3 regions of the Serratia marcescens subsp. marcescens ATCC 13880 genome follow, and region 2 is predicted to be linked to each of the others. Evidence: predicted binding sites of a transcription regulator. Region 2 holds the regulator's gene; each other region holds the start of a gene.
The links. Region 2 encodes LexA, which represses DNA repair genes until DNA is damaged. Its sites were predicted from a motif close to TNCTGTATGTACATACAGNA; they were not measured.

Region 1: a site for LexA is predicted at 6,892-6,911, ahead of umuD (translesion error-prone DNA polymerase V autoproteolytic subunit). Genes of this name have one in related genera too.
Region 3: a site for LexA is predicted at 4,776-4,795, ahead of sulA (SOS-induced cell division inhibitor SulA). Genes of this name have one in related genera too.

What each region holds. Positions count from the first base shown of each region.
Region 1 is NZ_CP071238.1:3,171,597-3,182,224, forward strand. It holds gene J0F90_RS15160 (colicin-like pore-forming protein) at 1-266, opposite strand, end outside; gene J0F90_RS15165 (transketolase-like TK C-terminal-containing protein) at 758-1,837, shown strand; gene J0F90_RS15170 (MarR family winged helix-turn-helix transcriptional regulator) at 1,838-2,275, opposite strand; gene aceE (pyruvate dehydrogenase (acetyl-transferring), homodimeric type) at 2,430-5,105, shown strand; gene umuC (translesion error-prone DNA polymerase V subunit UmuC) at 5,133-6,449, opposite strand; gene umuD (translesion error-prone DNA polymerase V autoproteolytic subunit) at 6,452-6,886, opposite strand; gene fdhD (formate dehydrogenase accessory sulfurtransferase FdhD) at 7,181-8,023, shown strand; gene J0F90_RS15195 (bestrophin family protein) at 8,083-9,000, shown strand; gene J0F90_RS15200 (Dyp-type peroxidase) at 9,035-9,997, shown strand; gene arsC (arsenate reductase (glutaredoxin)) at 10,030-10,455, opposite strand; gene J0F90_RS15210 (arsenic transporter) at 10,470-10,628, opposite strand, start outside.
Region 2 is NZ_CP071238.1:4,627,957-4,638,584, reverse strand. It holds gene J0F90_RS22190 (LacI family DNA-binding transcriptional regulator) at 1-816, opposite strand, end outside; gene J0F90_RS22185 (MFS transporter) at 841-2,223, opposite strand; gene ubiC (chorismate lyase) at 2,616-3,131, shown strand; gene ubiA (4-hydroxybenzoate octaprenyltransferase) at 3,149-4,021, shown strand; gene plsB (glycerol-3-phosphate 1-O-acyltransferase PlsB) at 4,088-6,553, opposite strand; gene J0F90_RS22165 (diacylglycerol kinase) at 6,702-7,070, shown strand; gene lexA (transcriptional repressor LexA) at 7,173-7,781, shown strand; gene dinF (MATE family efflux transporter DinF) at 7,885-9,222, shown strand; gene J0F90_RS22150 (CsbD family protein) at 9,537-9,746, shown strand; gene zur (zinc uptake transcriptional repressor Zur) at 9,848-10,360, opposite strand; gene J0F90_RS22140 (sugar O-acetyltransferase) at 10,606-10,628, shown strand, end outside.
Region 3 is NZ_CP071238.1:1,843,474-1,854,101, forward strand. It holds gene fabA (bifunctional 3-hydroxydecanoyl-ACP dehydratase/trans-2-decenoyl-ACP isomerase) at 1-224, opposite strand, end outside; gene J0F90_RS08665 (AAA family ATPase) at 293-2,041, opposite strand; gene matP (macrodomain Ter protein MatP) at 2,252-2,710, shown strand; gene ompA (porin OmpA) at 2,813-3,892, opposite strand; gene sulA (SOS-induced cell division inhibitor SulA) at 4,249-4,755, opposite strand; gene J0F90_RS08685 (TfoX/Sxy family DNA transformation protein) at 4,985-5,641, shown strand; gene yccS (YccS family putative transporter) at 5,646-7,781, opposite strand; gene J0F90_RS08695 (YccF domain-containing protein) at 7,808-8,260, opposite strand; gene helD (DNA helicase IV) at 8,427-10,481, shown strand; gene J0F90_RS08705 (methylglyoxal synthase) at 10,514-10,628, opposite strand, start outside.

The DNA of each region.
Region 1 (10,628 bases), 1.5 Mb from region 2:
TGCCCGGCATTCAGGCCATTGTTCCCGCCTTTGCCAGGGGGTGAGGGCTTGCGCGCATGGCCGGTTTCGATATCCCCGATCGCCACTGTCACCCCCTTGGCGTTGACCCCCATCACCAGCCCTCCCAGGCCAATGTGCTTCGCCTGATCGGCCGTCAAACCGGTGGCGGAAAGGCTCAGCGTGCCGGATGGGCTGACGCTTTCAATATGCAATTTCGCATCCGGGTTAATTCTGCGCGCCGCCTTAATCACCGCCTCCAGCTTCATGCGCAGCGCCGGATCGTTTTGGATCGCCGCTATCTGTTGCTGTTCCGGGCTGTTGCCAACGCCGGCGCCGCCGCGATCGCGATCGCCGGAATGGCCTTTATCGCCGCCCCCCGGCTCAGAGCCCGTACCGCGTTCAGAACTCCAGTTAGTCCCATCTCCTTTACCGCCATAATTAAATCCAGGCATATGCTTTCATCCTTATTTCGTTTTATTTTTAAGATGCCGATATTCTCGTTTAACGCGGATTGACACGCGCATTATCCCTATCGGCAAACCGTTTTTAGCTGCCCGTTATTTATAAAAAACCGCAGAAATAAGGACAACGGATGGCGGCTGTCTGGTCGGTGAAACAAATAGGATCGCGTCTGCAGAACCTGAATATATCGCCGCGGGTCACGCCTGGATGGCTGCGACTTGTTCAGAAGTCATTGGCACACGCAATGAATTGCAATTACAATCATCGCACTTGCAACTTAAAGGGAATGCTCCGCATGTCGTCTCAACGTATAACACTGCCCGCCGCCTCGGCCAGGACCAGAACCCTGGCCGAAACCTGTATCCGCAAGATGACCTCCGTCTGCCAAAAAGCCGGCGCTTCGCGCCCTTCCTCCAGCGCCTGGACGGCGCAAACGCTGGGCGAACTCAACGCCAGCGGCGACATCTGGCTTATCGACGGCAGAAGGCGCGCCGAGCCGCCGAGTTCCCGCTACGCCACCGCCTGGCCGCTCTGGTTTGGCCATCAATCGGAGCGTTATGAGAAGCCGTTGTTTTACTTCGTCAACACGCCCTCGGTGGACATGCTCCGCGGGCTTGAGCCGGAAACCAATCGCAAGGGGATTTTCATCAGCGATGCAGATACCGGCAGTGCCGATTTGCCGAAAGGCGTTCAGGCCTGGTTCCCGCTTCAGCTCACGGCCATGCCGGGCTGGTTGCCTTTCGATCCGGCCAATGCCAGAGAAACCGGCGCGATACTCCATCACGCCCTGCGCGCGCTCTATCTGGAGGGAACGAGGAAGATGGTGTATCTCGCGACCAACGCAGACAATGGCCCCCTCTCTTCAGGGGAGCCGTTTGTCGCAGAACAGGCGTTCAGGGGAATGTATCGCGTCGCCGCCGCGGCGGACTCGCCGTTGCAGGTTCGTCTGTGCGGCGCCGGCCGTGCGCTCGCCCGCGTTCAGCAAGCGGCCGAGGTGTTGAAAAACTGGGGGATTGCGTCTGAAATCTGGAGCTGCCCCAGCTACACGCGGTTGGCGCAGGACGCCGAACTCGCCGACATGCAGCGCCAGGACACCGGCGGCGAATGCCATCTGAAAACGTGCCTGGGTGCCGGGAATGCCCCCGTCGTCGCCGTCACCGACTACTCGCACCTGATTGCCAATCAGCTCAAGCGATTCATTCCCGCACGCTTTGCCGCGGTGGGCTCAGATTCACGGGTGCGCGGCGAAATCCACTACCCGCAGGCGGAATGGATTGCGCTCTGCGCCCTCAAACTGCTGGCCGACGAGCAGAAAATCCCTTCGGCGCTGATCGCCGATGCGCTGCGCGTTCTGCACATCACGCCCGATGCCTGATCATTCTCTGGCCAGCTGCATCGCATTGTTCAACGCGTCGGAGAAGCGTGCGATCTCTTCTTCGCTGAACTGGTTGAGAAAGTGAGTGTTGACCACCGAACGGTAGATCTCCCACATCTTTTTCCGCAGGGCCTTGCCTTCCTCGGTGATAGTCGCGAAGGAGGCCCGGCGATCGTCATCCGATCGAAAACGCGTGACCAGCCGCTCTTTTTCCAGGCGATCCATCAGGCGGGTCAGGTTGTAACGCTCAATCACCAACACGTCCGCCAGCTCATGCATACGGCGTGTGCCGTTTTCCCCGCTTTCCAATCCCCATAACACGTCATACCAGGCGTAAACCGGCAGCCCCGCTTCCGACAACTTCGCCTCTATCTTTCTGATCATCGCCCGATGCGCGCGCACAAAGGAGAACCACAGGTCGGGTTGTTTATCTGTCATGTCATTTTTCTCGTCAAAACCGGTGAGTTGCAATTGCAATTGTAAAGGGATAGAGTGGCTTTCGCTATTGTTGCATTTGCAACTCTTGCACTTGCAACTCACTAAATCCCTGTATCGCTCAGCGCCTTATCAGGTAAGTACATTTGGAGCCTTTATGAACCAACCCGCGGTAAAAGCAGATCTTGACCCACAGGAGACGGCTGAATGGCTTGAGGCATTTGAAGGTGTCACTGACATCGACGGCCGTGAACGCGCGCATTTTTTGTTGGAAAGAATGGCCGAGGCCGATCAGCGCAAGCACGGTGATTTCTTCAGCCTGGTCACCACGCCCTACGTGAATACGATCCCGGCCTATAAGCAACCGACGTATCCCGGCGATCTGGCCGCTGAAGCGCGCATCAATGCGTTTATTCGCTGGAACGCCATGGCGATGGTGCTGCGCGCCGGCAAACATTCCAACGTCGGCGGGCATATCGCCACCTATCAGTCGGCCGCGGTGCTTTACGATGTGGGATTCACGCACTTTTTCCGCGGGCGCACCGATGAGTTTGCCGGCGACATGGTGTATATCCAGGGCCACTCCGCCCCCGGCATTTATGGCCGCGCCTATCTCGAAGGCCGCATCGACGAGGAACTGCTCGACAACTTTCGCCGCGAATCCACACGCCGCGGCCTCTCCTCCTACCCGCACCCGCGGCTGATGCCGGATTTCTGGCAATATCCCACCGTTTCGATGGGGCTGGGGCCGCTGACCGCCGCCTACCAGGCGCGCTACATGCGCTATCTGGAATACCGCGAACTGAAACCGCACCAGGGGAGAAAGGTGTGGGCGTTTCTCGGCGACGGCGAGATGGATCAGCCGGAATCGCTGGCGGCGATTGCGCTGGGCGGGCGAGAAAAACTCGATAACCTGATCTTCGTCGTGAACTGCAACCTGCAACGGCTGGATGGCCCCGTGCGCGGCAACGGCAAGATTATTCAGGAGCTGGAAGGCACCTTCAAAGCTGCCGGCTGGCAGGTGATCAAAGTAATTTGGGGCAGCGGCTGGGACAAACTGCTGCAAAAAGACCGCTCCGGATTGCTGATGCAGCGCATGATGGAGTGCGTCGACGGCGATTACCAAACCTTCAAGTCGCAAAGCGGCGCCTATGTGCGGGAGCATTTCTTCGGCAAGTACCCGGAATTGCTCGAGCTGGTCGCCGACCTGAGCGACGATGAGATCTGGGCGCTGCACCGCGGCGGCCACGATCCGCAAAAGGTGTACGCCGCCTACCATCAGGCGGTGCATACCACGGGCAGACCGACGGTGGTGCTGGCCAAAACCGTCAAAGGGTTTGGCATGGGGGAAGCCGGTGAAGGGCAGAACATCAACCACCAGCTGAAAAAAATGAGCCGGGATGCGGTGAAAGCCTTCCGCGACCGTTTAGGGCTGACCATCTCCGACGCCCAACTGGCAGAGATCCCTTACCTGAAGCCCGAACCCGACAGCGCGGCGGCGAAGTACATCACCGCGACGCGCACTGCGCTGGGCGGCTACATTCCTGCCCGCTTCGGCCAATCCGCTCCGCTGGCGATACCGGAACTATCGCGCTTCGAGGGCCTCCTGAAAGGCAGCGGCGAACGCAACATGTCGACCACCATGGCTTTCGTCAATATCCTCGGCACGCTGCTCAAAGACGCCAACATCGGCAAACTGATCGTGCCCATCGTGCCGGACGAGTCGCGCACGTTCGGCATGGAAGGCCTGTTCCGCCAGATTGGCATCCATTCCTGGCTCGGCCAGCTGTATACCCCGCAAGACGCCGGGCAGCTCAGCTACTACAAAGAGGCCAAAGACGGCCAGATTTTGCAGGAAGGCATCAACGAATCCGGCGCAATATCGACCTGGATCGCCGCCGGCACCGCCTACAGCAACCACGATGTCGCGACGATCCCGTTCTATATCTTCTACTCCATGTTCGGGCTGCAGCGGGTGGGCGATCTCGCCTGGGCGGCGGCCGACGCGCGCACCAAGGGTTTCCTGCTCGGCGCCACCTCCGGCAGAACCACCCTGATGGGCGAAGGCTTGCAGCATGACGACGGCCACAGCCACGTGCTGTCTTCGGTGATCCCCAGCTGCGTCTCCTACGATCCGACCTATGCCTATGAACTCGCGGTGATCGTCCAGAGCGGCATGCGCAGAATGTTCGTTGAACAAGAGGATATTTACTACTACATCACCTTGCTCAACGAGGGCTACCCGCAGCCGTCGATGCCGGCGGGCGTGGAGGACGGGATTATCCAGGGCGCCTATTTGCTCAAACGGAACGAAGCGGCAAACCAAGAGAGCCCGCGCGCTCAACTGGTCGCCAGCGGCGCCATCATGCGCGAGGCGCTGGCGGCGGCGGAGCTGTTGGCGGCGGACTTTGGCGTCGCCAGCGATATCTGGAGCGCCACCAGCCTGAGCGAGCTGCGCCGCAACGGCATGGCGGCCGAACGCTGGAACCTGCTGCATCCGGAAGATCCGCCGAAAGTTCCTTATATTCAGAGCCTGCTGGCGGCGCATCCCGGCCCGGTGGTGGTGGTAACGGACTATATGAAGATCGTCGGCGATCAGATCAAACCGTTCTTGCCCGACCGTACCTTTATCGCCTTGGGCACCGACGGCTTTGGTCGCTCGGACACCCGCGAGGCGCTGCGTGAGTTCTTCGAGGTCAACCGCCATTTCATCGCGCTCGCCGCGTTGAAGCTGCTGGCTGACGAAGGCCGTATCGCCCGCAGCGAGGTCAACCGCGCCATGGTACTGTATGGCATCGCCCCCGATAAGCCGGATCCGGCGACGGTGAAGTAACACTCGGCCTACCCACGCCGCCGGTTGTCACCCGCGGCGTTTTTCTTCCTTCGATTCAGCGGTGCGCGGCGCCCGCTCCCCCAGCCGCGCCACCGGGATATCCGCCAGCCGGGTGGTGTAGGCCGGCGACAGCATGTCGCGCTTCATTTGCCACGGCTTGACGATCCCCTGCCCGGCGAACCATACGCGCCCGCGCCCTTCCTGATTCAGGCGATCGAGAGTCGCCATCAGCCGTTCGCTGTTGCGGCGCGGCGGGCAGTCGTCGAACAGGTCGATCTGCGCCATGGCGGCGGCGCTGAAATCCCCCAGCACCACGCCGCCCTTCAGGTAACGTCGCCCCTCCTGCCAGATGCTCTCCAGCGCGCGCACCGCCATGGCGATGATGTCGCGGCTGTCGTTGCTCGGGGTTTGCAGCCGGGCGGTGCCCATATTGCTGTAATACCCTTCGCCCGCCGAATGCGGGCTGGTTTTGATAAACACCGAGACGTTGCGGCAGTAGCGCTTTTCCTGCCGCAGCTTTTCGGCGGCGCGTTCGGCGTAGCTGCAAATCGCCTCGCGCATGTGCGGATAATGCGTCAACCGCTGGCCGAACGAACGGGAACAGATGATCTGCTCTTTCGCCGCCGCCTCATCTTCCCACTGCAGGCATGACTCGCCGCGCAGCTCGCGTATCGTGCGTTCCAGCACTACGCTGAAGGTTTTACGCGCCAGCCGGGTATCGCAGTCCGCCAGCTGTAGCGCGGTGTGAATACCCATCGCCTGCAGCTGGCGAGTCAGGCGGCGCCCCACGCCCCACACCTCTTCCACCGGAAGCAACGCCAGCAGTTTACGCTGGCGCACCGGATCGGATAAATCCACCACGCCGCCGGTGCCGCGCCATTTCTTGGCGGCGAAGTTGGCCAGCTTGGCCAGCGTTTTGCTCGGCGCAATGCCGACCCCGACCGTCAAATGCAGCTCGCGCCGGATGCGATCGCGCACCCGCTGGCCGAACGGCTCCAGCGCCTCGCAGTGGGCCACGCCGTCCAGCCGCAGAAAGGCTTCGTCCAGCGAATAAATCTCCACCGCCGGCGCCATCTCCTCCAGCGTGTCCATCACCCGGCGGGACATATCGGCGTACAGCGCGTAGTTGGAGGAGAACACCGCAACGTTGCGACGGCGCATCTCCGCTTTGATTTTGAAATAAGGCGCGCCCATCGGCACGCCCAACGCCTTCGCCTCGGCGCTGCGGGCGATCACGCAGCCGTCGTTGTTGGACAGCACAATCACCGGTCGCCCCCGCAGGTCGGGCCGAAAGATGGTCTCGCAGGAAGCATAGAAACTGTTGACGTCTACCAGGGCGAACATGGCTACCGCGCCGCGTAGACGATAAAGGTCACCACGCCGAAAATCTCCAGCTGCGCTTCGTCGTCGAACACGATCGGCGCGTAGGCGGGGTTCATCGGCAACAGCCGCACATCGGGGTGGCGCTGCAGTTTTTTGACGGTGAATTCGCCGTCCACCGCGGCGATCACGATATTGCCGTGCTCCGGCGTCAGGGCGCTGTCGACAATCAGCAAATCGCCATCCCGGATATTGCCGTCGATCATCGATTCGCCGCTGGCGCGCACGAAATAGGTGGCGTTGGGGTGCCGCACCAGCAGCCTGCCGATATCCAGCCGCCCTTCGACGTAGTCCTGCGCCGGGGAAGGAAAACCGCAGGCCACGCGATCGGCAAACAGCGGTAACGTTAGGGGCTCACCTGGTGAAAAAGCATACAACCTTGAATTGCTCAGCATAATCATAACCAAACTGTATATTTATACAGTAAAGCATAAACAAAACGCGAACGCGTGCAACCCCCTATCCCCCTGCGGATCGCGCTTTGTCGCGTAATATAATAATTTTCTGAGCGATTTTTTTTTACGCCTGCTAAGTGTTTCACTGCCCCTTGCACACACGTTATCCACCAAAACTGTGGATAACCTGCAGGGCGTGATTCCCTACGCGAGCGGGATCAGAATCCTGTATAATCCCCACACCTGCTAATAAGAATTCATCCTCGTCGGCGCCTCGTCACCGACGGTCACGAGAACGTTATGAACAAGCACCTACTCCTCGCAGAAACCGACGATATCAAACAGGAATGCCTGTCGCGCCACGCGGTCTGGCAGCGCAACGATCTGGCACAGGCGCATCAGGATTGGCTGGCGGAAGAAGTGCCGGTCGCCCTGGTGTACAACGGCATTTCCCACGTGGTGATGATGGCGACGCCGAAAGATCTGGCGGCCTTCGCCATCGGTTTTTCGCTGTCCGAAGGCATCATCGCCTCCCCCGACGACATCTACGACATCCGCCAGCAACCGGCCTGCAACGGCATTGAAGTGCATGTGGAACTCTCGAGCCGCCGCTTTATGCAGCTGAAAGAGAAGCGCCGCAGCCTGGCCGGCCGCACCGGCTGCGGCGTCTGCGGGGTGGAACAGCTGCAGGAGGTTGCTCAGCCCATCGCGCCGCTGCCTTTCACGCAACGTTTCGATTTGGCGCTGCTCGACCGGGCGTTGGCGCAGCTGCAGGACGTGCAAACGGTGGGGAAACTGACCGGCTGCACCCACGCGGCGGCCTGGATCCAGCCGGACGGCGCGCTCAGCGGCGGATGTGAAGACGTCGGCCGCCACGTGGCGCTCGACAAGCTGCTGGGCTACCGCAGCCAACAGGCGTGGCTGCAGGGTGCGGCGCTCGTGTCGAGCCGCGCCAGCTATGAAATGGTGCAAAAATCCGCCATGTGCGGCGTCGAGATCCTGTTCGCCGTTTCCGCCGCCACCCGCCTGGCGGTGGAGGTGGCCGAGCGCAGCAACCTGACGCTGGTGGGCTTCAGCAAGCCGGGGCGCGCCACCGTCTATACGCACCCGCAGCGGCTCTGGCAATCGACAACGGCGGCCTAACGCCGCCGGAGTAAGAATCGACTATTCTCAATAGCAGGACACCAGGAAGCATCCACGTCATGATAATTCGCCCGCACCAGAACTGGTTTTTTCGCCTGTTCGCCTGGCACGGTTCCGTGCTGTCAAAGATCACCTTTCGTCTGTCGCTGAACGTGCTGATGTCGATAGTGGCGGTGATCAGCTACCAATGGTACGAACAGCTCGGCGTGCATTTAACCATCGCGCCGTTCAGCCTGCTGGGCATCGCCATCGCGATTTTTCTCGGCTTTCGCAATAATGCCGGCTACAGCCGCTTTGTCGAAGCGCGCAACCTGTGGGGCTCGTTGCTGATTACCGAGCGATCCCTGCTGCGACAGATCAAAAGCCTGCTGCCGGACGAACCGGCGGTGCAGCAAAAGGTCGCCAAGCTGCTGATCGCCTTCAGCTGGAGCCTGAAGCATCAACTGCGCGCCACCGATCCCACCGCCGATCTGTACCACAATCTCAGCAGCAAAGAGCTGGCCGAGGTGATCGCCAGCCCGATGCCGACCAACCGCATCCTGCTGATGCTGGGCCAGGAGATCGGCAAGCTGCGCCGACAGGGGCTGCTGAGCGACATCACTTTCGAGCTGCTCGACAACAAGCTGAGCGAACTGTCCCACGCCCTCGGCGGCTGCGAACGGCTCGCCAGCACGCCGGTGCCGTTCGCCTATACCCTGATCCTGCAGCGCACCGTTTACCTGTTCTGCAGCCTGTTGCCTTTTGCCCTGGTGACCGACCTGCATTACATGACACCGTTTGTTTCGGTGTTCATTTCCTATACCTTCTTATCCTGGGACTCACTGGCCGAAGAGCTGGAGGATCCGTTTGGCGTGTCGGCCAACCATCTGCCGTTAAACGCCATCTGCAACACCATCGAGCGCAACCTGCTGGAAATGAATGACCAAAGCCCGCTGCCACCGCCGATGAAACCCGACGAGCACTTTAATTTGATCTGATCTATTTCACCCGAACACACTGGAGCCGAATGCAATGAATGCAAATACCCCCCTGCCGCAAGCCGTATTCACGCCGGTGACGCGCCATGCCATCTTTATCGTCGCCACCCTGTCGCCCGTTCCCGCCCATCTGGCGGCGGTGCGCGCCTGGTGCGGCGACATCGCCGCCGTGGTGCGTTCGGTCGGCAAACGCGCGCCGGCGGGCAACCTCACCTGCGTCTGCGGCTTCGGCTCCGAGGCCTGGGATACGCTGTTCGGCGCGCCGCGCCCTCGCCAGCTGCATCCGTTCAGCCCGATCGGCAGCGGGGAACGCGTCGCCGTCGCCACGCCTGGCGACATCCTGCTGCATATCCGCGCCGATGAAATGGATCTGTGTTTTGAACTGGCCTCTCAGTTGACCGCCAAGCTCGGCGACGCCGTGACGGTGATCGAGGAGGTGCACGGCTTCCGTTACTTCGATCAGCGCGCCATGATCGGCTTCGTCGACGGCACGGAGAACCCGGAAGGGCACGAAGCCTTCGACTACACGGTGATCGGCGACGAAGACGCGGCGTTCAGCGGCGGCAGCTATGTGCTGGTGCAGAAATACCTGCACGACATGCAGGGCTGGAATTCGCTCAGCGTGGAAACGCAGGAGAAGATCATCGGCCGCCATAAGCAGTCCAACATCGAGCTGGATGAAGCGGTCAAACCGTCGTCGTCGCACAGTTCGCTGACCACCATCACCGACGAGCAAGGCAACGAGGTGAAAATTCTGCGCGACAACATGCCGTTCGGCCGCCCCGGCCTGCGCGAGTTCGGCACCTACTTTATCGGCTATGCGCGCTCCCCGCAGCCGATCGAGCAGATGCTGGAAAACATGTTTATCGGCCGCCCGGCCGGCAACTACGATCGGCTGCTCGATTTTAGCCGCGCGGTGACCGGCACCCTGTTCTTCGTGCCTTCCGCCCCGCTGCTGGAAGCGCTGGCCGATCGCAGCGGCGCCGAACTGCACTGATTGGCCGAAATGCGGGGCCGCAGCGATCAGCCTTAGGTGATCCTGCGGCCCTGCGCGTCGATCACCGGCTCGCCGTCTTCTTTGCTGAAGGCGCCGCGCTGCGGATCCGGCAGAATCTCCAACACCGCCTCCGACGGACGGCATAGGCGCGTGCCAAGCGGCGTCACCACGATGGGGCGATTGATCAAGATCGGCTGTTGCACCATGACGTCGATCAGTTGTTCGTCGCTCCAGGCGCTGTCGTCCAGCTGCAGCTCGGCGTAAGGCTCGACGTTTTTTCGCAACAACGCGCGCGGCGGCATGTTCATGTCGGCCAGCAACGCAATCAACCGTTCGCGGCTGGGAGGCGTTTCCAGATACAGAATCACCTCCGGCTCAACGCCGCTGTTGCGGATCAGCGCCAACGTATTGCGCGACGTGCCGCAGGCCGGGTTGTGATAGATCTTGATACTGCTCATGACGGTTTCTCCGGTTAGGATAAAACGGACAGCCGCAGCGCCAGCGCTGCCAGGGTGACGAACAGAATTGGCAGCGTCATCACCAGTCCTGCGCGGAAATAATAGCCCCAGGTAATGACGATGTTTTTCCTTGCCAACACATGCAGCCACAGCAACGTGGCCAGGCTGCCGAT
Region 2 (10,628 bases):
ATCGTCCGGCGCGCGCAGCCCATGTTCCGCCAGCGCCGACAGGCAGCCGAGCGCCTGCTGCTCGTTGGAGGTGAAAACGGCGCGTGGGCGCGGGCCTTGCACCATGCGCTGGGTGGCCTGGTAGCCGCCCTGGCGAGTGTAGGGGACCTCGAAAATCCACTCGTCGCGCGGCGCGATGCCCGCCTCCAGCAGCGCATCGCGCCAGCCGTTCAGGCGATCCTGCGCGTTGAGCATGGTTAGCGGGCCGATAAAAATGCCGATGTCGCGATAGCCGTGCTGCAGCAGATGGCGGGTCGCCTGGCAGGCGGCGTCGCGCTCGTCGACGCGAATGGCGCAGACCCCGGCCTGGCTGTCGATGGTATCTATCATCACACAGGGCGTGCCGGAGGCGCGGATCAGCTCGAACCACGGATGGCGATCGACGCTGGTGTACAACAGGCCGTCGACCTGGCGGCGCAGCAGGTTGTTGATCAGCTCATATTCGCGCTGCCGGTCGTCGCCGGCGTCGCCCAGCAGCAGCACGCGGCCGCGGCTGAAGGCCTCTTGCTGCAGCGCCCGCGCCAGCGTGGCGAAGAACGGATTGGAAATATCCGGCACCACCAGCCCATAGGTTTGCGTGCTGCCGGAGGCCAATGCCCGCGCGATGTCGTTCGGCCGGTATCCGGTCTGCTCGATCGCCGCCAGCACGCGCAGCCGGGTGGCTTCCGCCACCGGGCGCGGGCCGTTGTTGATCACATAGCTGACCACGGCGACGGAGGTGCCCGCTATGCGAGCCACGTCGGCGCGGGTCACGCGGCGCGCGGAGTGATTATCCAAATTGAGGTCCTGTTCGCCTTCCCGCTACGCGGCATCCTGCGGCAGGTTGAGATCGCGGCCGCGGGTTTCGGGAGCAAAGAAGGTGGTGATTAAGCCGATGGCCGCCATTACAACAAAATAGCAGGCGACAGGCCACCAGTGACCGAAACCGGACAGCAGCGCGGTGGCGATCAGCGGCGCGGTGCCGCCGGAGAGGATCGACCCAAGCTCCTTGGCGAACGCCATTTTGGAGTAGCGGTTCTTCACGCCGAACAGTTCGACGCCATAGGCCGCCTGTACGCCGAAGATCCCCAGCGATGCGATGCACATGCCGACCACGATCACCGAGATGATGATCGCCGGCTCACGGCTGTCGAGCAGCCAGAACGCCGGGAAAGCGTACAGCACCAGCAGCAGGCAGAACCACCGGTAGGTGATGCGGCGGCCGAAGCGATCGGAGAGCCAGCCGGCCAGCGGGATCACCAGAAAACCGCACAGTGAGGCGATCAGCACCGCCAGCGCCGGCACTGATTTATCGACCATCAGCACCTTGGCGACATAGCCGACGATAAAGCCCTGGCACAGGTAGGAGGGGCCGTTTTCGCCGATGCGCAGGCCGAGCATCACCCAGAACGCCTTGGTGCGTTGCAGGTAGCTGCGTGAGTCCGGCGCGGTCTGGGCGGCGTCCAGCATGCGCTGGTGGTTTTGCTGCAGCTCGCGTTCGAACACCGGCGTTTCCCGCACGTGGCGGCGCAGGTACAGCGCCGCGCCGGCGATCAGAATGCTGGCGAGGAACGGAATGCGCCAGCCCCAGCTCATCAGATCTTCCTTGTCCAGCTGCAGCACCAGCAGCCACACCAGCGACGCCAGCAGGGTGCCGCTGTTGGAGCCGATGGCGATGATCGACGCGACCAGCCCGCGCCGCTTGGCCGGCGCGTATTCCGCCAGCATCACCGCCCCGCCGGACAGCTCCGCACCGGCGCCGAACCCCTGCGCGAAGCGCAGGATCACCAGGCAGGCGGGCGCCCAGACGCCGATTTGCGCATAGGACGGGATCAGACCGATCAATGTGGTGGAGAGGCCCATCAGCGCCACGGTGGTGATCAGCACCACGCGGCGGCCTTTGCGGTCGCCGATCCAGCCGAACACCAGCGCGCCGATCGGCCGCGCGACGAAGCCGACGGAGTAGGTGGCGAAACTGGCCAGCAGCGCCACCAGCGGCGTGGCTTCGGGGAAGAACACGTCGCCGAACACCATGCCGGCCGCCAGGCCGTACAGCGCGAAGTCGACGTATTCCATGGCGGTGCCGAGCCAGCAGGAGAAGGTGGCGCGCCAAAATTGGCTGCGCCCCTCTTTGGTTGCCAGGCGTTCATCGGCCGCCAGCGCGGCGTCGGCGGTCTGTGAAGGGGCAAGCGTTGTTTCGCTCATGGCAGTGCTATCCTCTTTTGTTCTGCGCCTGGAGGGGCGCGGTTAAAGATGGTTTCCCTGGTGCCGGCAACAAAGGTGTGCCGACAAATCATGTCGGACGCATGGCGATTCAACGCTGCCGTATCAGGGTATCTACGCGCGTAGATAACACAACGCGAGGAAGCTGAAACTTTGCGGGCGATCACAGAATCGTCAGCGCGCCGGGAAACGAAGATAGAGAATGCGGATGGCAAAAAGATGACAGAACCCCGGTTTTTCCGGTCGACAGACCTGCCGTTTTCGCCACGAATCAGCCTGCCGCTTTCGCATTTCTGCGCTACAATGGGGGCCTGTTAACAGTTTGTATCGTCTGGCGCGCCGTACCGGCTGCGGTTCAGGCGAGGAGTAAAGCAATGTCTGGCATCAGGGATTCCATCCTGCCGCCGCTGGAGTGGTTATCCGAACAGGATCCTCCGGCGCCCGCCGCCGTCAGCGACTGGCTGATGGAGTTAGGCTCCATGACCCGCCGATTTGAACGCCATTGCACCCAGGTGCGCGTTGAACCGCAGCGCGAATGCTTCGTCACGCGCGAGGCGCTGGGCGACGAGGCGAACCACCTGCCCGACAGCCCGCGCTACTGGCTGCGCGAAGTGGTGCTGCTGGGCGACGGCCAGCCCTGGCTGCTGGGGCGCACGGTGATCCCGGAACATACGCTGACCGGCCCCGACCAGGCGCTGGTGGATCTGGGCACGCTGCCGCTGGGGCGCTATTTGTTCAGCAGCGGCGATCTGACCCGCGACTATATCCATATCGGCCGACAGGACGCGCTGTGGGCGCGTCGTTCACGGCTGCGGCTGGCGGGCAAGCCGCTGCTGCTGACCGAACTGTTTTTACCGGCTTCACCGCTGTATTCAGCGGTTCCTGCATAAGAGAGGAGAACAAGACGTTGGAGGGAAGCGTGACTCAAAGTAAATGGCGGGCTTACAGCCATTTGATGCGCATTGATAAACCGATCGGCACGCTGTTGCTGTTGTGGCCGACGCTGTGGGCGCTGTGGCTGGCCGGGAAAGGCGTGCCGCCGCTGTCGATTCTGGTGGTGTTCGTGCTCGGCGTGTTCCTGATGCGCGCCGCCGGCTGCGTGGTGAATGACTACGCCGATCGCGCGGTGGACGGCTACGTAAAGCGCACCGCCGGGCGGCCGATGCCGAGCGGCCGGGTGAGCGCGAAAGAGGCCAAAGTGCTGTTCGTGGTGCTGGTGCTGATTTCGTTCTGTCTGGTGTTGACGCTGAATGCGATGACCATCTGGCTGTCGCTGGCGGCGCTGGCGCTGGCCTGGGTGTATCCGTTTATGAAGCGGGTGACCAACCTGCCGCAGTTCGTGCTGGGCGCCGCGTTCGGCTGGGGCATTCCGATGGGCTATGCGGCGGTCAGCGAATCGTTGCCGCTCAGCTGCTGGCTGCTGCTGCTGGCGAACATCTGCTGGACGGTAGCCTATGACACGCTGTATGCGATGGTCGATCGCGACGATGATCTGAAAGTCGGCATCAAGTCCACCGCCATCCTGTTCGGGCGTTATGACAAGCTGATCGTCGGGCTGTTGCAGTTCGCGACGTTGTTGCTGCTGGCGTGGGTTGGTTATCTGGCGCAGCTCGGCGGCGCGTTTTACTGGTCGCTGTTGCTGGCGGGCGCGCTGTTCATTCACCAGCAGAAGCAGATCGCCGGGCGCGAGCGCGAAGCCTGCTTCAAGGCCTTCCTGCAGAACAACTATGTCGGGCTGGTGGTGTTTATCGGCATCGCGCTGAGCTATCTGCCGGCGTAACGGTTTCCTGCAGCAAGAAAAAAGGCACCCCAAGGGGTGCCTTTTGTGTTTTCGCGCCGGGCGAAATCACTCGTCTTTCTCTTCTTCCGCATCGGTTTGCGGCAGAGCGTTAGTCTCTTCCGGCATGTTGACGCTTTCGATGGTCAGCTTGATTTCCGGCGTGATCAGATCGCTCAGCATGCTGTACACCTCGAGGGTGTGCTCGCGGATCGCATCGCCGCTGTCGTTGATGTAACCTTCTTCACGCAGCGTCGCCACCAGGGTGGAGAACACCGCCTTGTCGAAGAACTCCGGCGCGTTGATGCCGTGCAGCACCGACAGACGCTGCGCCATGATGCGGCTCTCTTTTTCCAGCGCGCCGCGGTTGATGCTCGGGTTGGCGCTGAGGATCGACATGGTGATGGCGTAGCGTTGCAGGGTTTCGCGCACCCCGGCGGCCAGCAGCTGCAGCGGGCGAATGCGCGCCGGGTTGAGCACCAGATCGTCGCCTTTGTCGCAGATCAGCTGTTGACGGATCAGCTCGTCGATCATCGGCCGCAGCACTTCCGGCAGCTGTTCCTTGTCGTTATGCAGGAACAGCTCGGCTTTCAGCATCGGGTAGATCATGCCGATCTGGCGCAGCAGCTCGGCGCGCGATACCCGGCGGTGATGCATCACGATGCTGGCGATCAGCGACGGCAACACCAGCAGGTGGTGGATGTTGTTGCGGTAATAGGTCATCAGCACCGCCTGTTCGCGCGGCAGAATGATGATGTCGCCGATGTTGTCCTTTTCCACCTCGAACTTGTTCATGTTCAGCGCGTGATCCAGCAGCTCGTCCGGCGTTTGCGTCGGTACGGTGACGTCATGCGCGTAAGGCGCGTTGCGCATCAGCTGCAGGTAGCACTCGAGCTGTTCGACCAGCTGTTCGCGGGTCAGCGAACGCTGACGCGAGGCCAGCAGCGCGGTGGAACACAGGTTCATGGCGTTGGCCGCGGCGGCATTGTTGATGCGCACCATGATCTGGCCGGCCAGATCGTTGACCGTCGGCGTCAGCCAGCTTGGACGCTGAGCTTCGATCGGATCGATCGACTCGCGCCACTGCGGCACGTTCTGGTTGAGGTAAGCTGTCAACGGCAGCGGTTCGCCGAAGTTGACGTAACCCTGACCCAGGTTGCGCAGCTTGCGCAGGCCGCGCAGCATCTGCGGCAGGCTCTCTTTTTCCTTGGTGGCGCCGCGCAGCTCTTTGGCGTAGGTACCCACTTCCATCACGTGCTCGTAACCGATGTAAATCGGCACCAGCGTGATCGGACGGGTGCCGCCGCGCAGCATCGCCTGAATGGTCATCGACAGGGTGCCGGTCTTCGGCTCCAGCAGGCGCCCGGTGCGGGAACGGCCGCCTTCCACGAAGTATTCCACCGAGTAACCGCGGGTGAACAGCTCGCCGAGGTATTCGCGGAACACCGTCGAGTACAGCTTGTTGCCCTTGAAGGTGCGGCGGATGAAGAACGCGCCCAGGCGACGGAAGATCGGGCCGGCCGGCCAGAAGTTGAGGTTGATGCCCGCGGCGATGTGCGGCGGCACCAGGCCCTGGTGATACAGCACGTAGGACAGCAGCAGATAGTCCATGTGGCTGCGGTGGCAGGGCACGTAGACGATCTCGTGGCCGTCCTGCGCCAGCTGGCGCACGCGCTCGGCGTTGGTGACGTTGATGCCCTGATACAACCGGTTCCAGGTCCAGCTCAGCACGCGATCGGACAGACGCACGGTTTCGTAGGAGAAGTCGGCGGCGATCTCTTCCATCAACGCGATGGCGTTCTGCTGGGCCTTCTCGTGCGAGATCTTCTTGCTGCGCGCTTCGTCCTCGACCGCTTTTTCGATCGCTTTGGACGCCAACAGCTTGTTGAACAGATCCTGACGGGCCGGCAGGCTTGGGCCCACCGCGGCCAGGCGCTGGCGCGAGAAGTGCATGCGCGCCACGCGCGCCAGTTTCTGCGCGATGGTTTTATCCGTGCCGTGTTCGGTAGCCATGCGGCGCAGCGACACGGTGTTGGAGAAGCGTACGAAGCTGTCGCGGCCGAGCCACAGCACGGCGAAGAATTTCTGCACGCCGTTCAACAGACGCAGGTGCGGCGTGCCGTGGCCTTCGCGGCCCGGCGAGCGGCCGAACATGACCGAAACAGGCAGCATTTGAATGTCGAGATCCGGGTTGCTGCGATGCAGATCCAGATAGTCGTGGAACAGCTTTACCGACTCTTCTTTCGGGGTGTAGTAGCGGAACACGCGCGGGCCGTCGTGAATGAACACGTAGCTCGGCAGCACGGTGCCGTCGATCTCCAGCGAGTTGAGCGGATCGGGCAGATCCTGCGCCAGGCACTGGGTGCGCAGCGTCAGCAAATCCGCCTTGGAATTGTAAGGTAAAACATACAAAATCGGCCGTGAGGGATCCAACCCTAGCTCGGTAACCGGATCTGAAGGGATGACCTTACTTCTTACCAACAATTTAAGTGGTAAATTCAATATTTTATAATAAATTTTACGCCAACCTGACATAACAACGTGAAGCCTCTTGTTAGCAATGCGCCGCAAGCATACCAGAAACCGGGTAGCAGATCTGTGGTGTTCGAAAACCGAGAGCCGTCAGCGCGGACTGTTCTAGACTCTTTTTATTATGACCGACCTCTGAGAAAGGCACGAAAACATGGCAAACCAAGCAACCGGACTGACCCGCATCATCAAGGCCGCCGGCTATTCCTATAAAGGGCTATCCGCCGCCTGGCAGCACGAAGCGGCTTTCCGCCAGGAACTGGTGGTCACCCTTCTGGCTATCATACTGGCTGTCTGGCTGGATGTGGGTGCGATAGCGCGCATTTTATTGATCGGATCGGTAGCGCTGGTGATGATCGTCGAGATCCTGAACAGCGCGATCGAGGCGGTGGTGGATCGCATCGGCAGCGAACATCACGAGCTGTCCGGGCGGGCCAAGGACATGGGATCGGCGGCGGTGTCGCTGGCGATCGCGCTGGCGCTGTTCGTTTGGGGCACGGTCCTATGGCAGCATTTCGGCTGACGAAAAGCGCCTACTGACTGATTTTTATTTATTCTTCGGTTCCCAATCCGCGCTTACCTGTATATACTCACAGCAAGACTGTATAAACAAACAGGGGGCGGAATGAAAGCACTAACTACCAGACAGCAAGAGGTCTACGATCTGATTCGCGAGCACATTTCGCAAACGGGCATGCCGCCAACGCGTGCCGAGATCGCGATGCGTCTGGGGTTCCGTTCGCCTAACGCCGCCGAAGAACACCTGAAGGCGCTGGCACGCAAAGGCGTGATCGAAATCGTCTCCGGTGCCTCGCGCGGTATCCGTCTGCTGATGGAAGAAGAAGAAGGGCTGCCGCTGATCGGCCGCGTCGCCGCCGGCGAGCCGCTGCTGGCGCAGCAGCACATCGAAGGGCACTACCAAGTGGATCCTTCCCTGTTTAAACCGAGCGCCGATTTCCTGCTGCGGGTGAACGGCATGTCAATGCGCGACATCGGCATTCTGGACGGCGATCTGCTGGCGGTGCACAAAACGCAAGACGTGCGCAACGGCCAGGTCGTGGTGGCGCGGATCGAAGACGAAGTGACGGTCAAGCGCTTGAAAAAGCACGGCAATGTGGTTGAACTGCTGCCGGAGAACAACGAATTCCAACCGATAGTGGTCGATCTGCGTCAGCAGAATTTCACTATCGAAGGGCTGGCGGTCGGCGTGATCCGCAACGGCGACTGGATTTAATCGCCGGCCCATCACCGCCGCTCCCTGTATCAATCGCCCCTGTTTTGGGGCGTTTTTGTTTCTGACCTCGCCCTTTGTCACTCAGTCACAGGAACATCCCATCATGCGCCTGATTTCCGCCTTCACCAGCGACACCGATAAAGCCCTGTGGCGCCTCGCCCTGCCGATGATCTTCTCCAATATTACCGTGCCGCTGCTCGGGCTGGTGGACACCGCGGTGATCGGCCACCTCGACAGCCCGATCTACCTGGGGGGCGTGGCGATCGGCGCGGTGGCGACCAGCTTCCTCTTCATGCTGCTGTTATTCCTGCGCATGAGCACCACCGGCCTCGCGGCGCAAGCGCTGGGGGCACAGAACCCGCAAGCGCTGGCGCGCGCCTTTATGCAACCGCTGCTGCTGGCGCTGTTGGGCGGCGCGGCGATCGTCCTGCTGCGTTATCCGCTGATCGAACTGGCGCTGCGGATCGTCGGTGGCGATGGCGAGGTGCTGGAACAGGCGCGGCGTTTTCTTGAGATCCGCTGGTTAAGCGCCCCGGCGGCGCTGGCCAATCTGGTGCTGCTGGGCTGGCTGCTCGGCGTGCAGTACGTGCGGGCGCCGGTGATCCTGCTGATCGTCGGCAACCTGCTGAACATCGTGCTGGATATCTGGCTGGTGATGGGCCTGGGCTGGAACGTGCGGGGGGCGGCGGCGGCAACCGCCATCGCCGAATACGCTACGCTGCTGCTCGGGCTGTGGTTGGCGTGGCGGGTGATGCGCCTGCGCGGTATTACCCTGCAGATGCTGCGCCAGGCCTGGCGTGGCGATCTGCGTCGCCTGCTGGCGCTCAACCGCGACATCATGCTGCGTTCACTGTTGCTGCAACTGTGCTTTGCGTCGTTGACCATTTTCGGCGCTCGCCTGGGAAGCGAGGTGGTGGCGGTCAATGCGGTATTGATGAATCTGCTGACGTTCACCGCCTATGCGCTCGACGGTTTTGCTTATGCGGTGGAGGCTCATTCGGGCCACGCCTACGGCGCCCGGGACGACAGCCAACTGCGCAAGGTGTGGCACGCGGCCTGCAGGCAGGCAGGGCTGGTCGCGTTGGCCTTCGGCCTGGCGTATGCCGTTACCGGCCAGCAGATCGTGGCGGCATTGACCTCTTTGCCGGAACTGCGTGCGTTGGCCGCCCATTATTTACCCTGGCAGGTCATTCTGCCGCTGGTCGGGGTATGGTGCTATTTGCTGGACGGCATGTTTATCGGCGCCACGCGCGGCGCCGAGATGCGTAACAGCATGGCGGTGGCCGCTGCGGGATACGGTCTGGCGCTGTTCAGCGTGCCGCTGCTAGGCAACCACGGGCTCTGGCTGGCGCTGGCGGTGTTTCTGGCGCTGCGCGGCCTGGCGTTGGGCTGGATTTGGCACCGTCATCAGGTGCGCGGCAGCTGGTTTGCTGCACGCTAGGTCGAACGCTTTGTTGGGTTATTTATTAATTTATCTTATGTTTTATTCATGTTTGCTTACATGTTTTCAGTCCAGATCCGTTCGCGTTAGCTCGTTGTTTGTTGGCGTTTTTTGTTTTTATTGTGTTTTTTAATGGTTTTTTATTCTGCAAATTGGCTTTTTTATTTCCATGTTTAACTAGAATGAATCATGTGGCTGGTAAATGAAGGGGAGCGTTGCTTCTTAAGGTGAAGGGAGCATCAGCCAGAAAAGTTTCTGGTTAACCCCGGCCGGCGACAGGGATCACTGATTCACCACAGGTTAACGGAGAGACTATGAATAAAGATCAAGCCGACGGTAACTGGAAGCAGCTGAAAGGCAAAGTGAAAGAGAAATGGGGCAAGCTGACCGATGACGATCTGACGGTCATCGAAGGGAAACGCGAACAGCTGGTCGGCAAAATCCAGGAGCGCTACGGTTACCAGAAAGAGGCGGCCGAAAAAGAGGTGAAAGCCTGGGAAGATCACACCAAACACCGCTGGTAATCTGCAGGGCCGCCATTGAAGGCGGCTTGCACAGCGCAGGCCGGCGTCGCTCCATCCTCTGGCGCTCCGGCCGCAGGTACAGGGAGGTACCTGATTTTGTCTTACTTCTTCTTGATAGCGATGCTGTGATCGTGTTCGGCGCAGTCATGCTTGCTGTCGCAAGCTTCAACTTCCACGCAGCCGGCGCACAGACCGTGCGCTTCCACTACGCTGTGCCGCAGCGCAAATCCGGCCTCCTGAGCCAGCTTCTGCAGCGTTTCCTCTACGCCTTCGGTGGTGCGTTCGGTCACCTGGCCGCAGCGGTCGCAGATAAACAGCGCGGACGTATGCATCGGCTGTTCGAAGTGGTGGCACAGCACGTAGCTGTTGGCGGACTCCACCCTATGGATAAACCCTTGCTCCAGCAGAAAATCCAGCGCGCGGTAGACCGTCGGCGGCTTGGCCTGCGGTTCGGCGACGCGCAGCAGATCGAGCAGGTCGTAAGCGCTGATTGCACCGGGTTGCTGAGTCATCAGACGCAGCACTTCCAGCCGTTGCGGCGTCAATCGCACATTGCGTTGCTGGCAGAGGCGTTCCGCCTGCGCCAGCAGCTTTTCCTGGGTGGTTGAGTTCATCGCAAATATCCCGGTACGTAAAAAAGCCGATTTTACCATGATTACGGCGAATCGCCGAGAGTTGCCCCCTTTTCCCCTGAGGATAGCGCAGAGAAAGGCGCGCTGAGCGCGCTAAAAGAGAGATGCATCACAACTTTTCCCCTCCGCCGGACGGCAAATCAACGTTGCCGATTTTAGCGCTGGAGAGCAGCGGGCGAGAGCGGTATAACGCGCTTCATCCGCGTGATAAGCAGGAGCCTTGTGTGATGACGGAAAGAGAGAAGCTGTT
Region 3 (10,628 bases), 2.3 Mb from region 2:
TCGCCGATAAAGTGGCAACCGAAGAACCATAGGTCCGGATTAATATCCAGCTCCGCTTCCACATAACCTTTGTTGTGAGTCCCGCCGTCTTCGGTCATCTTGACCACGCGGTCCATCATCAACATGTTACCTGCCGGCAACGGTGGGCCACCGGCGCCGAACAGCTCGCCACGGCCGGATGCTTCGAGGTCTTCTTTCGTATAGGAATCGCGTTTATCTACCATGTTCTCAGTAAGCCTTATTTTAATGAAGGACGCAGGTTAGCTAACACGTGTACGCTGAACAAGTCCGATCAGCCGTGGTTGAACCAGTTGAGCCAGCGCAGCGGCCACGGACGACGGCGTTCCTGCAGGCTCACCTGCGCAATCCGTTCCTGAATGGCCGCCAACAAATTCGGCTGTTGTTCGTCAGAGTAGAGGCAACCTGTGAGCAAAGGCAAGGCTTCCGCCGCGCTCTCTACCGCCCACAGATGGAATTGCCCTTCGCGTACCGCGTCGACGATATCCTGGCGCAGGCACAGGTGGCGCACGTTGGTCGCGGGCAATACGACGCCCTGTTTGCCCGTCAGACCGCGGCGTACACAAACCTCGAAGAAACCTTCGATCTTTTCGTTAACGCCACCTATCGGCTGTACGTTGCCGAATTGGTCGACGGAGCCGGTGACGGCGATCTGCTGGGTGATCGGTTGCTGTGACAGGGCGCTGATCAATGCGCACAGCTCAGCCAGCGAGGCGCTGTCACCGTCCACTTCACCATAAGATTGCTCAAAGACGATGGAAGCGGAGAAGGGCAGTTGCTGATCAAGATCCAGTTCGGCGATCAGGAACGCCTGCATGATCATCATGCCTTTAGCATGCAGGTTGCCGCCCAGTTCAGCTTTGCGCTCGACGTCGGTGAACTCGCCGTCGCCGAGATGCACAACGCAACTGATGCGCGACGGTTCGCCAAAGCTGCGTGGATGACCGGGATAATCCAGGACTGACAGACCGTTGATCTGTCCGACCACTTCACCCTCGGTCTCAATCAGGATCTGACCCAACTCAATCTCATCCTGCATACGCTCGGCCAGATAGCTTTCACGCCATTCTCGGGCATTTAACGCCGCCTCGAACGCTTTGGCCGTAATGCGATCTTCTTCGGCATACAGTGCGGCTTCGGATAGCTGCTGGCCAATCCAAACCGGCGAGAGTGGCAGTATGCCCTGATCGCCACTGTAACGCACAGCCTGGACGATCAGCGGCGGCCAGGCGTCGGTCGCCAGCATCGGCAACTGCTGGTCGGCAATCACGCCGTTGACGTAACCGCACCACTGCGCCATATCATCAACTTCAGTCAGCTGCAGATCGTCTTCGAATTCACCGTAGATCGCTTGTTCGCTCAGTTCCGGCTCGATATCGTGAAAATCGGCCAGGCCGTGACGGTCGCCGACTACAATCAGCCGCAGATCCAGCGGCATCGGTGGAATGGCTACCGGCAGCGGGCGGGTTTCGTCTGGCGATACCCAGTGGAACTGACGCTGGCCGATCATCTGTTTCAGCCGCAGCCACAGCAACGGCTGAGCAAGCAGCGCCCGCGCCGACAGAATCAGAATGCCGCCGTTGGCCTGGTGCACCAGACCCGGTTGCAGGGTAATGTCGCCATTGTGGATCCGTACGCAGCCAAACAGCTGTTCCGGCTCAATCCACTCCTGGAACAGACAAGCGCCGCCGGCGGCAAAAGGTTCATCGCCACGGCTGGCAGGCTCGACGCTGACCTTGCCATCCTGAATGACATAGTGGCTGCCGCGGCATGCCGTATTTTTCGGCAGCAGTGGTTTGACGGCGTGAGCGATCAGTTCCAGATACTCACGCGTTTCTTGCGCTTTCAACAGCATGAAACGCGGTGGCGATTGGGGGTGGCAAAATAGCGTCAGGGCATTTTCCAGCCGAGGCTGAATGGCGGAAAAGGGCACGGGTGCCAACTGAGCGGCGGTATCAAATATCGCCTGATAAGGCGTTACGTCCGGCAATAAAGATTGCCATTCAAGTCGGTTATTGGTCAAAGTGTTAGATGCAATCGTTAAAAAGGGAAAGGGCGATTATACAAGAATAACGGCGGCTTGATACATGCGGAGTGCCAGTTGGCATCAGGGAGTTTGACATCGCGCGGTGACTGTGCAAAAAACAGTCTAAAAGACGGTTTAATTGCCGGGGAAATTCGGCGCAAAGCTGTTATGCTTATTTGAAGTTACGCGGTCACTGAAGAGCTCAAGATGAAATATCAGCAACTGGAAAATCTGGAGAGCGGTTGGAAATGGAAGTACCTGGTGAAGAAGCACCGGGAAGGGGAACTCATTACCCGCTACATTGAAAACAGCGCTGCTCAGGAGGCGGTTAACGAGCTGCTGAAGCTGGAAAATGAGCCGGTCAAGGTACTTGCATGGATTGCCGCTCATATGAATCCGGAACTGGATAACCGGATGAAACAAACGATCCGCGCCCGCCGCAAACGTCATTTTAACGCAGAACATCAGCATACGCGTAAAAAATCTATCGATCTGGAGTTTTTGGTTTGGCAACGATTGGCTGCCCTGGCGCGCCGCCGTGGCGTTACGCTGTCGGAAACCGTTGTGCAGCTTATCGAAGACGCTGAACGCAAAGAAAAGTATGCGAACCAGATGTCGTCGTTGAAAGAAGACTTGAAGGCGATTCTGGGCAAAGATTCCAAGTAAGCGCGTGAGAACGCCTCTATGGCGCCAGGCATTGAATGTTCTGGCAACAAGAGGACGAAAAAAAACCCCGCATTGGCGGGGTTTTTTATTAGGCGAGTAAACTTAGCCCTGAGGCTGAGTTACAACGTCTTTGATACCTTTAACTTCGATCTCTACGCGACGATCTGGTGCCAGGCAAGCGATCTGAGCTTTGGTAGCGCGGCCAGATTTGTAGCCACAGGTGTTGCCTGTAACTGCATCTGCTTCACCCATACCACGTGCAGAGATTTTGTCTGACGGGATGCCTTTGGAGACCAGGTAGTCAACAACGCTCTGTGCGCGTTGTTCAGACAGTTTCTGGTTGTACTGGTCAGAACCAACGGCGTCGGTGTAACCCAGAACAACTACGGAGCCGTCTTTAGGATCCATGGAGCTCAGCTGGGTGTACAGCTGATCCAGAGCCTGCTGGCCTTCTGCTTTCAGAGTAGATTTGTTGAAGTTGAACAGCACGTCAGACTTCAGAGTGAAACGCTTGGTTTCAACAACTGGAGCTGGAGCCGGAGCTGGTGCTGGAGCAACTACGTCATCCTGACCGAAGCGGTAAGAAACGCCCAGGCTCAGCATGGTGTTGTCTGGACGTGCGCCAACGGTACCTGCGTCACCGATGTTGCTTACGAACTGGTAATCCAGACGGGTAGCCCAGTTTTTGGTCAGTGCGTATTCAACACCAACAGCAGCCAGCGGAGAAACGCCGGTGTCGTGGTCGCTCAGACGCTGACCAGTACGGCCGTAGTTAGCTTTGGAGTCTGCACGCCATACCATACCACCCAGACGAGTGTAGATGTCCAGATCGTCAGCAATTGGGTAGCTCAGTTTAGCGGCCAGTTGAACGCCCTGCGCTTTGAAAGCACCGTTGTTCACGCTGCCTTTGTAAGGCATGCGGCCGAGCCAGTCATAGCCCAGCTCGAAGCCCAGGTATTGGTTTGCCTGGTAGCCCAGGAACGCGCCGGCACCCAGCTGATCTTTATGGGTTGGGCCGTTGCCGATACCGTTCTGGTAACCGTTGCCGTAGAAACCAGTGTCATGGTACTGGGACCAGCCCAGTTTAGCACCGGTGTACCAGGTGTTATCTTTTGGAGCGGCTTGCGCTACGGTAGCGAAACCTGCCAGTGCCACTGCTAATGCGATAGCTGTCTTTTTCATTTTGCGCCTCGTTATCATCCAAATAGGCAATGAGCTTTAAAGCTGTTTAAGCCCTTGGTTAAATTCCTTCGCCAAGGTTTAAGCCCTCGTTTGTTACTCGCCAGTTTTTCTGACGTTATAGAGCAACCTTGGCGATGTAAAGTCTACAACGTGGCGCGAAAGTTACAAGTGTGATGTGATAAGGCTCTAAAAAAAAACGCGGAATCGTACATATTTGCTAACATTCTCAGCCTAAAAAAACGGCGATTCATCGCGCGTTTTTGCCTGCCAAACCGCAGCCGGACTAGCTTTTTGCCTTCCCCCGCAAAGGTTCCGCTTAGGGGGTGCGAAAATGATGGGAAAAATCCTAAATTTACTTAATGATACAAAGAAGAGTGAATTTTTAGGGTGGAACAATGTCCGTGAGTCGGGCTAATGTCACGTTGAGGGCGCATGATAAACCCATAGGCATTACCCAATTCTGCCGCACGTCTTAATTTTAGACGATCCTCCTCCGTTAGCTCGGGCAACCAGCCGAGAACCACGCTGTAATTTCCCGTTTGCAGCGCTTTTTCCATCGCCTCAACCGTATTCACCGGGCTGATTTGGCTCAATTGCACCATTTTATCGACAGGCAGGCCGGATTGCTGCAGCCATTGCTTGCTTAATTTTTGCTGCGGCGTCAGCCACAGAAGCCAGCGAGACTGCTTGCCCAATTGCAGCAGCAGGGGCAACAGTAATTGAGCCACTGCGGGCTGGCGCTCGTTGTAAACAAGTTCACTGATCAAGCCATTCTCTTTGCCGATATCCGTGTTCTTCGCAACATTGCGCGTTGTATAAGAGCCATGGCCGAAATGAGGTTGGTAGAGTGATTGAGTACGCATAAAGTTCCCGCCCGTCGTGTTACTGTATGTTTATACAGTATCCCTGATTTAGGATAAGATCAACCCAAATTTTCGTAGCGGCTCGCATAATTGCGATCATTTTTTGTACCGACGATTTTTGTGATTGGCAGGCGGGCGGATAGTGCGTATTTTTCTAATTAGTTGTTCACGTTACTTTTTTCATTGATGAGAGAAATAATACGGCCAGAACCTAAAAAGGAGGAACGCTATGAAAAGGATGTCGACGAGAAGAATCGCGCAGGCTAAAAATTGCTTTGCGGCGCTGGGCGCCATCACCACACGATCACAGTTTGGCGGCTATGGGCTGCTGGCTGAAGGAGTAATGTTTGCGGTGGTAGCGGAAGGTGAATTGTACTTGCGGGCTACGGCGAGCATGGAACCGGCCTTTCGCGCCCGGGGCATGGTCAATATGGTCTATTCCAAGCGCGGTGTGCCCATCACCTTGCGCTATTACTGGGTTGACGAGTCGCTGTGGCGGGAACGCAACGAGCTGGTAGGGCTGGCCTGGCAGGCTATCAGGGAAGCGCGCCGAGAACAGCGGCTCAAGGCCGGCGATCACGGCAGATTGAAGGCATTGCCGAATATAGATGTCAACATGGAGCGCTTGCTATGGCGAGCGGGTATTCGCAATGCCTATGACCTGCGGCTGCATGGCGCTAAACGTAGCTATCTTCGCCTGCTGCAACAGCAGACCAATCTGGGTCTGCGCGTGCTGCTGTCGCTGGGCGGCGCGATAGCCGGTTATCATCAGGCGGCGTTGCCGACCGAATTGCGCAACGAACTGGTGCGCTGGTTCGATCATACGATGGCTATGCGTCGCCATGGCCATGAGCCAGTAGTTCAGGGCCCATCAAGCGGGCCCTGAATAATTAGGTTGCCTTATTGATTTGGGTATGGAGTGCGGTGAGTTCCGGCAGCAGCTCGAGCATTAGCCCCACCTGCTGCAAGACCAACTGTTCTTTGCTTTCAGGTTCTGGAACGGCTTTGCGAATACGCTCCGCCAGCTGTTCCAGCGCTTGCGCAATGCGCTGGCTGTTCCGTTCTTCCTGATGCAAGGCGCCGTCCACGTAACACACGGCATCATTGAGCAGATCGAGTGTGGCAGGGGTATTCAACCGCTCGCGGTGCGCCCCCAACGCCGAGATATAACTCAGGAGAGTATGGTTCAGGCAGAGCAGACGGAAGGCGGCTTCCTGCAACGCCTTGTCGGCCTTGGGATCGGCGGACATGTTGGAGATGACCGAAGCCAGTTCGGCATCGCTGTTGTGGGCATCTCGCCGCGCGATGCGGTAAGCGAGCCCGTTATCCTTACCCTGATGATATTGCACCAGAATGGCGTCCAGATAGCGACAGTTGGCATTCAGCGTTTTATCCACCACCGCCGGCAGTTGGCGGAACTTCCAGTCCGGCCAGATAAAGCTGACCGCCGCCCAGGCGATGGCGCAACCCAATAAGGTATCGTAAACGCGCGGGGCTGCTACTTCGAAACCTTCACCCAACAGGTTAAAGCACAGCAACACAAGCAGCGTGATGAACATCGTTGCATGGGCATACTGTACGGTGCGAAAAGCGAAGAACAAGACACCGGTGATGACGATCAACACCAGTTGTCCTTCCACTGAAGGCACGAAATAGAGGATTGGCAGGCCGATCAGGATACCGGCCAGGGTGCCGATGATGCGCAGCGCCAGGCGCCGGCGGGTCGCGTTGTAGTTCGGTTGGCAGACAAACAGGCTGGTCAACAGGATCCAGTAACCGTGCTGCATGCCGGTGAGCTGGATGAAGGCGTAACCCACGCACAGCACTGCCGACATGCGGATCGCATGGCGGAACAGGGCCGACTGCGGCGTCAAATGGCGGCTGATGCGCAGTCGGATGTCGCTCCAGCCGGTTAAGCGATCGTCGGCCAGGCTGTTCTCTTCCGCCTGCCCGCTGGCCAGCGTCTGCTCTGACTCGATATTGGCCAGCTGCGCATCGATCGCATGCAGGTTTTTCAGCAGGTGCGCCAGCGCTTTGGTTTGCTCTGAATTGCCCTGGGTTTCGGCTATGCGCGCCAAGGCCTCCTGAATGCGGCTGAAGGCTGGCTCAAAACGCGGGTTGTGCTGGTATTTTTGCCGCAGCAGGATCGATTGTGCCAACTGGCGGCAGGCGCGCGCCTGCATGCTCAGCAAACGCTGGAAGCGGAATAAAATATCGCTGTGACGGAATTGCCGGCTGAGCGCGTGGTACTGAACGTGGGAAGAGCTGGCGCGTTCGTGGATATCCTGCGCGACAAAATAGTAGTGCAAGGTGCGGCGGGTGCCGCGCTGGCCGCGATCGCCTTTCAGGCGCGTCAGCAGCGAGGCTTTGGTCTGGTTCAGCAACGCGACCAACGCGCTGTTGGCCATCGCGACATCCATCCATGGCAGGTCGGCGGCGCGTTCGGCGTCGGGATCGAACAGATTGGCCTTGGCATCCAGATAGTTGGCCAGTTGATCGTAACAGCGCGCCAAGTTCTCTTGCAGCGGCCGGATAGGGAACAGCAGGTGGCCCGCCAGCGTCAGCAGGTTATACCACAGCGCGCCGATCACCAGCAGCAGCGGTTGCTGATACCAGGCATCGTACATCGAGGTGCCGAGCATGGTGTAAACCGCGATCAGCAGTGCGCCGAAGGCGATGGTGGCGTAACGCTGCCCTAAGGCGCCCAGCAAGATAAAACCGCAGGTCGACGTGGTTAAGCCAAGGGCGAACAACCAGGGATAGGGGAACAGCAGCTCGATCGACGCGGAGGCAACAAAGAAGCACACCAGCGTGATCAGCAGGTTGCGTAACCTGCCGGCCAGGCGGTCGTCCAAATCGGTCAGTGCCGCTGCCACCACGCCCAGCGTCAGCGGGATAGTCAGCTTGGGAATGCCCAGCCACCAGGGAACGGCGGTGGTGCCGATCAGCGCAATAAGGATGCGCAGGTGATACAGCAGGTTGCTGTTGTAGGTATAACGACGAACTGCGGGTGCAAAAGAGCGCACGAAAAACTCCTCAAACGGAGAAAAAATTAACGCTGATGATAGTGGCGGCGAGCATTCTCAATACGCGCTTGCTGAGCCATTTCTACCGAGACGACGCGGCGCCCCACCGGCCACAGCGCGATGGCGGCTATTTTGAAATTGGCGATACCGACCGGAATGCCGATGATTGAAACGCATTGCACGATACCGGCGGCGATGTGTGACAGGCACAGCCACCAGCCGAACAGCACTAGCCAAATAATGTTGAGCAGCGAGCCGCCGGCGGAGAGCAGCGCATTGCTTTTTTCCGGATACAGTTCATCGACGTGTATCGCTTCGTTGCCGAACGGCACCAGCGACAGCTTGGTGATTTCCCAACAGGAGCGGGTAAGCGGCAGTGTGATGACCAGCAGCACGCTGAACACCGTAGCAATAAGCCAGCCTAGCGTGGTGAAGAAACCGCCCAACACAAAATTAAGAATATTCAGTACAGTACGCATAGACGTCATTCTGCTCTAATGATAGCCAAACCGCGATGCGGGCGTATTCACGATAAAAACGCAAAATCTATTCTACCCTTTTTTTAGCGCTAGAGTGCCACTGCTTATCGCAGGTAAACTGGCAGATATCCGTTATTTACTCTCAACATAGTCATGGCGCGACGATATGGAACTTAAAGCGACATCGCTGGGGAAACACCTGGCTCAGCACCCTTATAACCGCGTGCGGTTGCTGCACGCCGGCGTTGAGGTGAGCGGGGAAAAACATGAATACCTGATCCCCTTCAATCAACTGATTCAGGTCAGGTGCAAGCGCGGCATCGTCTGGGGCGAGCTGGAATTTGAATTGCCGGACGAAAAAGTGGTGCGGCTGCACGGCACCGAATGGCAGGAAACGCAGCGTTTTTATCACTATCTGCAGCAGGCGTGGCAGCAGTGGAGCGCCGAAATGAGTGAGGTCAGCGCCGGCGTGTTGCAACAGCAGGTGGCACAGATTCAGCGCATAGAGCAGCAAGATAAATGGTTCAAAAAGTCTGAGCTGGGCAAGCTGCAACAGCAAATCCGTGAGGCTTTCTCCGTGCTGCCGATGCCGGTAGCGCGCCTGGATGAATTCGATAACTGCCGGGCCGATTACCATCTGTGTCTGCAATGGCTGCAGCAGGGGCAACGCAGCGTTGAACAACGCAACCGGCAGTGGACCGATCGCATGCTGGAGCAACATCACGACTTCTTCCAGACCGTCGAAAGCTCACCGCTCAATGACTCCCAGAGCCGCGCGGTGGTCAATGGCGAGGATTCCGTGCTGGTGTTGGCCGGCGCCGGCAGTGGCAAAACGTCGGTGCTGGTGGCGCGCGCCGGCTGGCTGCTGCGCCGTCAGGAGGCGGAACCGGGGCAAATCTTGCTGTTGGCGTTCGGCCGTCAGGCTGCCGGCGAGATGAACGACCGCATCAAAGAACGTTTGGGCGATGTCGGCATTCAGGCCAAGACCTTCCATGCCTTGGCGCTGCAAATCATTCAGCAAGGCAGCCGCAAAGCGCCGGCCATCAGCCGGTTGGAAACCGATGCCAAAGCGCGCAAAGAGCTGCTGATTACCCATTGGCGCCAACAGTGCGCGGAGAAGAAAGCGCAGGCCAAGGGGTGGCGTCAATGGTTGACCGAAGAGCTGGAATGGGAAGTGCCGGAAGGCGACTTCTGGCAGGATAAGCGCCTGGCGGATCGCCTGGCAAGCCGGTTGGAACGCTGGTTGGGGCTGATGCGCATGCACGGCGGCAGCCAGGCGGAAATGATTGAGCAGGCGGATGAAGAAATCCGCGATCTGTTTTCAAAACGCATCCGGCTGATGGCGCCGCTGCTGAAAGCCTGGAAAAGCGCCTTGAAAGAGGAAGGGGCGGTGGACTTCTCCGGCCTGATCCATCAGGCAGTCAACATTCTCGACAAGGGGCGCTTCGTCAGTCCGTGGAAACATATTCTGGTCGACGAGTTTCAGGATATCTCACCGCAGCGTGCACTGTTGCTGGCGGCATTGCGCCGACAGAACAAGCAGACCTGCCTGTTTGCGGTGGGGGATGACTGGCAGGCGATTTATCGCTTCAGCGGCGCAGAATTGACGTTAACCACGGCCTTCGCCACGAACTTCGGCGAAGGCGCGCAGTGCGCGCTGGATACCACCTATCGCTTCAATGAACGTATCGGCGAGGTGGCCAACCGGTTTGTGCAGCAAAACCCGCACCAGCTGAAAAAACCGCTCAACAGCCTGAGCAAGGGCAATAAAAAGTCGGTGGCGATCCTGCCGCACGAACAACTGGAGCCCTTGCTGGATAAACTGAGCGGCTATGCCAAGCCGGATGAGCGCATCTTGGTGCTGGCGCGTTACCACCATCTGCAACCGGAAGCGCTGGCGAAAGCGGCCACCCGTTGGCCTAAACTGAATCTGGAGTTTATGACCATCCATGCCAGCAAGGGGCAGCAGGCGGAATACGTCATCATTGCCGGTTTGCATGAGGGGCGTGACGGCTTCCCCGCCGTGGCGCGCGAGTCGGTGTTGGAAGAGGTGCTACTGCCGCGGCCGGAGGATTTCCCGGATGCCGAAGAACGCCGTCTGCTGTATGTCGCGTTAACTCGAGCTAAACATCAGGTATGGCTGTTGCAGGATCGTGAACGCCCTTCGGTATTCGTTGAACACCTGCAGGATCTTGGCGTACCGGTGCAGAAAAAACCGTAAGCTCGGGCCTGGCGGCAGCCAGGCCGGGAGGACTATTTCAGGCGGTCTTGCAGGTAGCGCTGATAGTCGGGAATAGCGATCTCCACCTCGTTTTTGAACAGCGGAGAGTCGATCAGAAAGTCTGCGGTCGAGCGGTTGGTGGCCACC